One region of the Caballeronia sp. KNU42 genome, then DNA from elsewhere that is predicted to be linked to it. Evidence: predicted binding sites of a transcription regulator. Region 1 holds the regulator's gene; the other holds the start of a gene.
The links. The regulator FliA, encoded in region 1, starts transcription of late flagellar genes. The targets are predictions, from matches to a motif close to CTAAAGTTTNNNNNNNNNNNGCCGNTA.
Positions count from the first base shown of each region.

Region 2: motA (flagellar motor stator protein MotA) is a predicted target of FliA. The motif match lies at 2,746-2,772, and genes of this name have one in related genera.

Region 1 is NZ_CM132388.1:2,866,528-2,871,190, reverse strand. Features, by position in the region: gene ACSOSP_RS12910 (Rieske 2Fe-2S domain-containing protein) at 1-902, opposite strand, end outside; gene ACSOSP_RS12905 (diguanylate cyclase) at 1,243-2,334, shown strand; gene ACSOSP_RS12900 (RNA polymerase sigma factor FliA) at 2,356-3,087, opposite strand; gene ACSOSP_RS12895 (nucleotide-binding protein) at 3,118-4,050, opposite strand; gene flhF (flagellar biosynthesis protein FlhF) at 4,043-4,663, opposite strand, start outside.
Region 2 is NZ_CM132390.1:1,472,543-1,477,205, forward strand. Features, by position in the region: gene ACSOSP_RS37860 (nuclear transport factor 2 family protein) at 232-600, shown strand; partial or broken gene motB (flagellar motor protein MotB) at 808-1,761, opposite strand; gene motA (flagellar motor stator protein MotA) at 1,822-2,691, opposite strand; gene ACSOSP_RS37875 (hypothetical protein) at 3,030-3,302, shown strand; gene ACSOSP_RS37880 (hypothetical protein) at 3,417-3,587, opposite strand; gene ACSOSP_RS37885 (MFS transporter) at 3,696-4,663, opposite strand, start outside.

The DNA.
Region 1 (4,663 bases):
AGTTCCTGGTCGGACAACGAAACTTCATCCTCGAACACCGACACCATCCACGCCCGCGTCTCCGTTTCACTCACCGGCGATGCCACCAGCAACAGATGCAACGCGCCCGCACCGTGCTGCGCCGCTTTCGACAAACTCGCCACCAGCGGCCGTTTAACTCGATACACATAGTCAATATCCACGCCCTCCTGTCCCGGCAACCCAGCGGGTTGCCAGAACCGGCACTGCCGCGCTTCAAGCCCTCCCTCCGTTTCAATCACTTCGTAATCCTGCACTTCTGCGTGCGATGCATCGCCGAGAATGCCGGTATGCACGAACGGGAAGTGCGCCATATCGAGGAAATTCTCGACCACGCGCGGCGCCGATGAACGCACTATCTGCGCCGCAAGATTGATCCGGCGCACACCGGGCGTGTCGTACTCCGGAAAGAAATCAAGCGGACGCGAGGGCTCGCCGAGGCACGTCCACACCACGCCGTATTTCTCCTCCACGCGATACGTCCGCGCGCAAGCGCGCTTCGCGGGGCGTATCGAAGAATTGGCGGGAATGTGGATGCATTGGCCATCGACGTCATAGCGCCAGCCGTGATACGGGCACGCAAGCAAGCCGCCCGTCACCGAGCCCATCGACAACTGCGCTCCACGATGCGGACAACGGTCGCGCCAGACGTGGACATCGGTGGAAATATCGGGCTGCGCTGCCGGATCGTCAGATACCGATGCGTCGCGCCAGACCACCAGCCGCTCCCCTGCCACCACAAACCCACGCAATTCCCCGGCGGGCACATCGGCGCTATTACAGACAGGCAGCCATTCGCCGAGCAGCGCGGCATCGGGCACGGAGTGGGCGTCATCGGCAGCACTCACGCTGCCAGCGGAAGAAGCAAATTCAGAGGGTTGCATCGGACGTCGAAAAACCTGCTTAGTAAATAACGATCAACTAACGATCAACCAACCCGACAAACATCGATTCGAAATGAAGCCGGACAGAACCGCAAGCCGCCAAAACACCCTAACGTGCTGAATGCATCCCGCTCCGTTCGAAATCGATCGCAACAAGTCAGCATTAATCAGCCATGAATCTAGCCGATTCGTGCGCTTTTCGGTCACTTTTCAACGACGCAGTACGATTGCAATTCTGCAACACGCAGGCACTGTAGAAAAACGGCAGAAAAACTGCAGAAAACGCGGCATCGATCAGCACTTCGGCATCACCTTCGACATCACATCAGGGAGATTCAGAATGGGGCAGGCGAAGGACCCCTTGCACCGGCAGCGCGGTTACGTGTGGTCGCCGCATCACGATCCGGAAAAAGAGCAGGCGACGCTGCGAGTCATACTGGGCGGCCTCGCAGCGGCAGTCTACGGTGTGCTGGCGTGGTTCGATCCGACGCCCGCCGCCATCGCCAGTTTCCATGCGCTCGCGCTCTGCCTGATCTATGGCGTCGCGACCCGGCTAATCATCAGCAAAATGCAGCGGCAGTCGGATCTGCGCCTCGCTTGCACAACGGTCGCCGATCAGGTCCTGCTCACCGTGGTTCTCGGCGCCGGAGGCGCGCTCACCTTGCCCATGCTGTGGGCCGTTTTCCTTTTTCTGATCGGCGCGGCCGGGCGTTACGGCAAGCGCACGCTGGCGTTGTCGTGTGGAACGGCGCTACTGGGTATCGTCGCGTTGTCCGTCCTGCAGCCCTGGTGGATGATCAATCAGCTCGCGGCGCTCGGGATTGGCCTAAGCGTCCTTGGGGCATCGATCTATCTCGCGGTGCTGATCGGCCGCCTGGGCAGCGCGAACCGCGACCTCGCGTTGAAGGCCGGTACCGATCCCCTCACGGGCTTGAGCAACCGCTACATGCTGGAACAGACCATCGGCCGGGCGGTGATGGCGATATCGACGGGACAGGAAGGCGCGACCGCGCTGCTGCTGATCGATCTCGACGGCTTCAAGGAAGTCAACGATACCTACGGCCACGAAGTCGGCGACGTCGTGCTGCAAACTTTCGCGGCGCTGCTGGCAAGAAGAGTAAGAACCACCGACACAGTCGCGCGCCTCGGCGGCGACGAATTCGTCGTACTGGCGCGGCACGTGACCGGCAACCACGCCGTGCAGACGGTGGCGAACGGCGTACACGCGGTGCTGGCGGAAATGAAGTCGGTGCAGGACCGGGTGATGAATGTATCGGCGAGTATTGGCGCGTGCCTGATCTCGCCGGACCTGAGCCCCGGTTACACGGATATTGCCGCGCTGATGCGCGCAGCGGATCGTGCAATGTATCGCGCCAAGGCGCGAGGCAAGGGCCAGACAGTATTCGCCGACAGCGCGGATTTCGAAACCTGAACTACGTTTATCTGCCGGGGCTCAAGCTTCCACGCCCGACCAAGCCTGTTCCCGCAACTTCGCCCGCAGCCGTGCAACAGCCTGGCTATGCAACTGGCACACACGCGATTCGCTGACTTCCATCACCGCGCCAATTTCGCGCAGGTTCAAGCCCTTCTCGTAATACAAGCTCATCAGCAGCTTTTCGCGTTCCGGCAATTTATCGATGGCGTCAACCAGCGCCGAGCGCAAGCTGCCGTCGAGCAACGCGGACAGCGGGTCGGCTTTATCGACGCAATAACGGTCGAGAAACGGCTCGTCATCGGAAGACCGGTCGAAGTCTTCGTAATAGATCAACTGGCTGCCATGCAGATCCTGCAGCATGGCCTGGTATTCAATCAGCGGCATGTTCAGGTGCTCGGCCACTTCCTGTTCGCTCGCGGACCGGCCGAGATGCTGCTCGACCTTGTGCACAGCGGACTCCACTTCGCGCGAGGTCTTGCGCATGCTGCGCGGCAGCCAGTCGTTGGCGCGCAACTCGTCGAGCATCGCGCCGCGAATCCGCTGGCTGGCGTAGGTCTCGAACTGAGCGCCCTGATCTTCCTTATAGCGGCCGGCCGCATCGAGCAAGCCGATCATGCCGGCCTGGATCAGGTCGTCCAGATCGACGCTGGCCGGCATTTTCGCCACGAGCTGCAGTCCGAGCCGGCGCACCAGCGGCGCGTAGCGGGTCAGGACTTCCGACTGTGACAGTTTTCCCTGGGCGTTATACATCGCATTCACCTTGTTCCTTCTCTTGCGGCATCACACGGACGCGGGACTGCTCATCGCGCGCTGCATCAATGGCGTTTCGGCGCGACGTACCGCGCCGGAGTTGATCGAACGCTCTACCTCTTGCTGCGTTTCCGCTCGCAAGGACTGCACGGGCCATTCAAACTGCGACGCTTGCGGCATCGGCCAGTACTGCAATTCAGCGGCAATCTGCCGGTAATCCCGGGCCGCTGCCGTCGCCGGGAATGCTTCCACCGCGCAACGCGACAGCTCGTGCGCCCGCGCCACGCGCGGATCTTCAGCCACGCAGCCCGCCGGCATGAGCTGCACCGCGAGATAGCGGCCGGCGACGCCCGCGAGGTTATCGAAAGCGATTTGCGCATCGGCGCCGTTCTTCACGTGATTCACGACGACCCGGAACCGCCCGATAGCGTGTGCGTAATGCAGACGCTTGATGCAGGCGTACGCCTCGGTGATCGCGGCAGGCGCTACGCGCGTCACGATCACGAAGTCGTGCGCTTGCACGGCCAGATTCGACAACGCGCCGCTACGGTCAAGCTGGGTATCGATCAGGACCACATCGGCGGGTCCGTCGAGCAGCACCCGGCAATGCGCGGCGTCCTGGCTGATGCGTTCGTCGCGAGGCGCGGCGATCACCGAAAAGCCGAACGGCGTGCGCGTGACGGCGTCCTGCAAGAAACGCTTGCCGGACAACACGGCGCCCAGCGCGCCGTTGTCGGGCACCTTCGCCAGCCGGCTCACCGACAACGCGTTATGGCGCTCATCGATTACCAGCACATCCTTACCTTGCGCGGCGAGCGCGCAGGCGAGGTTGACGACCGTCGAGGTATTGCCGGTTCCCCCCAATCCACCTGCCGGGGCGCCGCACACCGCCACGACCCGGGAGCCGTTGCGTGTCAGCAGACGGCGCAAGCCTTCAGCCTGATCGGACACGAACTTATCCAAAGTGAACCTCATGCAGTTCGGTGGAAGCGCGCGCTGAGAGCGCGGACAGGAGCGGCGGCACATCATCGTCTTGCGGCACGAACGGCGAGCCGTCGCGCGGGATGCAGAAGGCGCTTTTAATCAGGAAACGCTTGGTCGCGACGTACAGGTTTTCCGGCACCTTCTGACCCGTCGATACGTAATGCACGGGCAGCTTGTAGCGGATCACGGTGTCGAGTACGCCACCCAGGTTCGTGGCTTCGTCGAGCTTGGTCAGGATGCAGCCCGCGAGCGGCGCCTGGTCCGGATTGCTCTGATAGGCCTGCACGACTTCGTTCAACGTATCGCCGTGGCTGGTTGCGTTCAGCAGCAGCAGGCGCTGCACCGGATGGCCGGCGCCGCACAACATGGCGATGTGATCGGAGACAGTACGGTCGCGCTGGCTCATGCCAATGGTGTCGATCAGCACGATGTGCTTGTTACGCAGTTCCGAAAGCGCGAGTTGCAGGTCGCTTGCGTCTTTCACCGCATGCACCGATACCCCGAGGATCTTGCCGAAAATACGCAGTTGTTCGTGCGCGCCGATCCGGTAGCTGTCGGTGGTGAGCAGCGCGACCTTGCTGGCGCCGAAGCG
Region 2 (4,663 bases), on a different replicon from region 1:
AGCTAAGCCGTGTGTAAGGTAGATGACAGTTGTTTTTAAGCAACGACTACAGAAAAAATACTTCCGGTAAGGTTCTGGAGCGGTTGCACGACGACTAATTGGCTGACGTATCGACCCTGACAATGCCGCTCGTCGATGGGCTTCGGACGCTATGCGGGGAGGGCGCGGGAGCATGCTTCAGCAAGTCATTGCGCTATGCTGGCGGCTCACCTTCAAGCCAGGAACGAAGCGATGACAGAGAGCGTGATTGCGGAACTGGAAGGGCGATTGCGGGATGCCATGCTTGCATCGGACGTGGATGTGCTCGATGCGCTGCTAGCCGACGACCTCACGTTCGTCGATGCAACAGGCAGGGTGTGGAGTAAGGCCGACGACCTGAACGCGCATCGCCATGGGATACAGCGGATCGAGCGGCTGGAGATCAAGGAACAGACGGTGCGCGTGTACGACAAGAGCGCGGTGACGCTCACGCATGCGGCGCTCGCCGGCCAATTTGGCGGGGTGCCGCTCTCGGCCGACTTGCGCTACACGCGCATGTGGGTGGAGACGCAGAGCGGCTGGCGGATCGCCGCCGCTCACTGCAGCGTGCTAGCCTTTTAAGGCGGCCGTGGCGGTTGCCGGCGCAGCAAGCGGCTTCGCCGGGTGCTCGGCCGCTTGCGCCGAAGTCACGGCATCTGTGATCTGGGACCTGACGGCCGCCAAAGACGCGGCGCTTGCGGGCTTCGACAGCATGGCCGCAGGGATCACGCTGCTTGCCGCCTTCGATCCGGCAGCCGCAGGAATGATTGAACTTGCCACCTTCGACCCAGCGGCCGCTGGAATCGTTGAGCTGGCCGGTTGCGATTCATCCACGGCAGTGCGCCCGCCGTCCGCGAAGAAGGTCTGTTCAGCCGCCTTGTTCAGCACCAGGATGCTGATGCGCCGGTTGGTCGGTTCGTCGGCGACGGCCTTGTTGAGCGGCAATACATCGGCGAGTCCGCGCACTTGCAGGATCTTGCCTTCGTTCATCCCCCCTGCAATCAACGCGCGGCGTGCAGCGTTTGCCCGTTCGCTCGACAACTCCCAGTTCGAATAACCTGCCTGACCGCCCGAGTACGGCACGGCGTCCGTGTGTCCGGCGATCGACACGCGGTTGTCCACGTCGTTGAGCGAGGAGCCGATCTGCCCGAGGATGGTCACCACGTACGATTCCAGCTTCGCGCTGCCTGAAGGGAACATCGGCCGCTTGAGTGAGTCGACGATCTCGATGCGCAAGCCTTCGCTCGTGATGTCGATGCGGATCTGATCCTTGTACGCGGCAAGCGCCGGCGTGCGTTCGATCAACGCGCTGAGCTTCTGCTTGAGTTGCTTCAGGCGCTGCGCGTCTTCCTTCGCGGCCGCTTCCGCGGCCGCGCGCACGGTCGTCTTCGGCAACGGCTGTGTCTGGCTCTTGGTCGCCTCTCCCGGACGCGAACTGGAGAGATCGCGCCCGCCGCCCTGGATCACGCTCGAGCGTGCGGCGCCGCTGCCGTCCTTGCCGCCGAATACCGTCGACAGTGGCGCGTTGAAATAGTCTTCAATCCCCTGCTTGTCGTACTTCGAGGTCGAGCCGAGCAGCCACATGAGCAGGAAGAACGCCATCATGGCCGTGACGAAGTCCGCGTAGGCGATCTTCCATGCGCCGCCATGATGGCCGCCGTGTCCGGATTTCTTCTTGCGTTTCACTACCACGGTCGGCGAAAGCACCGACTGCATGGGGTCGCGAGAGGAGTTGTCAGCCATGAGCGAACCTTTGGGTCATGTGCGCTATGCGGGGGATGCGCGCCGGGCGGGACAGGCTCGTCATGCTGACTTCGTCTGCTTGGTGGCGCGGACGGCTTCGTCGAGTTCCTTGAAGGTCGGGCGATCCACGGTGAACAATACCTTGCGCCCGAACTCAACAGCGATCGCCGGTGCATAGCCGTTCATCGACGCGAGCAGCACGGACTTCACGCACTGGAATGGCTTGGCTTCGGCCTGTCCTTTTGCAGCCAGCAGATCGGCGAGCGGCCCGAAGAAACCATAAGCGAGCAGGATGCCGAGGAAGGTGCCGACCAGCGCGCCTGCGATCATTTCGCCAAGAATCGCGGGCGCCGCGCCCACCGAACCCATGGTATGCACGACGCCCATCACGGCCGCGACAATACCGAACGCGGGCAGGCCGTCGGCCATCTTCTGGATGGCGCCGCCTGCCAGCGCTGTCTCCGTGTGATGCGTCTCGAGTTCTTCGTCCATCAGGTCCTGCATCTCGAGCGCGTTGATGTTGCCGCTCGACATCATGCGCAGGTAGTCGACGATGAATTCCAGCAGATGATGATCGTTCAGCACGTGTTCGTACTTCTTGAACGTAGGGCTATTCTCCGGCGCTTCCACGTCGACCTCTAGCGCCATCATCCCTTCCTTGCGCGCCTTCTGAAGCAGCTCGTACAGCAGCGCGATGAGCTGCACGTACTTTTCCTTCGAGTAGCCGCCCGCTTTGAACGCAGTGGGGATGGCCTTGAGCGTCTTCTTGAGCGTCGCCACAGGATTCGAAACGACGAACGCACCTATTGCTGCGCCAAAGATGCACAGCAACTCGAAGGGTTGGAACAGTGCGGCCAGATGACCGCCTACGCCCAGGAAACTGCCGATCACCGACCCGATGACCACGACCCAGCCAATGACAACAAACATGCTCTCTCCGCTTGATTTTGTTGGGCTTCGTTTGAATAAAGCTGTCCTAGACCTTAACGGCAAGCGAGGCGGCAGATTTAGGGTAGGACGAAGGTATCTTTTCTCCCGGGGCTTAATTAACACGGCAAAAGTTACTTTGACAGAGCGTGTTGCGAGGACCGAAGCGATGTGATTTGTTGAACGAGGCTACGAGAAATTGGAGGTTCAACGGTCTTCGGAATAACGCTGAAGACAGACGCGTTGGTTAATCATCAGATGATTAACAATAAACGAACAGGGTGCGGAACGTTTTATGCGTGCCCTGGCTCGACCTCCATTACTACAGGCGAACCCTCGCGATGATTCAAACTTTCGAACAAACCATCGATGGCAAGCCGGAGCAATTCTGTGCAACCATCGCAGACGGCGGCAGCCCGCAACGCGTCATCATCAGCCGGGCGGATTCGGCGAAGTCGCTGGTGATTGTCGAGGCTTCAGGGATCATCGGCGCGATCAAGGCCGAGGTCGAAGCGCCGGAAACGTTCGTCGCTGAAGCCGTGCGCAAGGCACAGCAGGAAGGGTTGATCGAACGAGCGCTCGCATCGGGCGAAATCCTGACAACGACCCTTTGATTTGCGCGTCATCGGCCCCAAAAAAAGGCCATAAAAGACCACAAAGCCCAGCCGAAAAAATGTCCGCCGGTTAAACACAGGCGGGCATTTTTCTGCTGATCCGGGACTGCAAAATCAAAGACGCGGTGTACCGTTGTTCGGATCCGCAGGTACCAGCGGCGTTGCTGAATCCGGACCATCGGGTGAGTCGGGATCGTCCGGAGGCGGCGGTGAATCGGGGTCGAGCAATTCATCGGGATCGGGTTCGATCGGCAGGTAGGTGGGGTCCGGCGGCGGCGTGGACATGTCCTGTTCCTCACTAGCGGTCGGCGGACCGCGCGTTGCACGGGAAGTGCGTGTAACAAACCGGACGCAACGAGCGTTCCCGGCGCCCTTGGCGTGCTTGCGTCACGCTCAGTGGCGCGCCCCCGAGCCACATTTAACCGATATCGCCTGCGGTGCTTTATCGTCCTTTGCACGCTTGCTATCGAGCGCCCGCCACGCGAGGACGGCGGCGAATAACAACAACGCCACCGATGCCCCCGCCGACGCCTTGACACCTGTCACGATCTGCGCGCTTTCCGCCATGCCCGAGTGACTCGCCAACGCGCCAAACGCGGCGACGCCTATCGCGCCGCCTGCTTGCCGCGCGGTGTTCAGCACAGCCGACGCCGTGCCTGCCCGATCCGGCGCAACCGTGCCCAACACGGCGGTTGTCATCGCGGGAACGGCGAGTCCCATGCCCGTCGGAATCAGCAGGAAAGGCAGCAGCAATGCAACCACGGGCGTGGACGCATTGACGAAAAGAAGCGCGGCAAAACCGGTTGCATCGATCAATGCGCCAACGATCATCGGCAAGCGCGAGCCGAAGCGCGCGACGACTACGCCGCTCGCGAGATTCGACAACAGGAACCCCCCGGTGAGCGGCAGGAACGCGAGCCCGGTTTCCAAAGGGGTATGGCCAAGCACGCGCTGCAGGTACAGGCTCAGCACGAACACCATGCCGTAATACGTGAGGTTCACGCAGATGCCGAACACCGTGGCCGAATTGAACGTGCGGTTGCGAAACAACGCGGGAGGCAGCATGGGTGCCGATGCCCGCCGTTCGACCAGCACAAGCGCCACGGCCGCGAGCAGCGCCACGGCAATTCCGCCGATCACCAGCGGGTGCGTCAGGCCCAATGGCCGCAGTTCGATCATCGCGCCGACGAAACCGGTCAGCGCAACGGTCGCCAAGATTTGCCCGGGCAAGTCGATACCGCGCGCTTGTGCCTGTTGCTCCGGTTTCTTATCGGCGATCCACGCATAGGTCGCCACGATCCCTGCTACGCATAGCGGCACGTTGACCCAGAAAATGCTGCGCCAGCCGAACGCCGCAATCA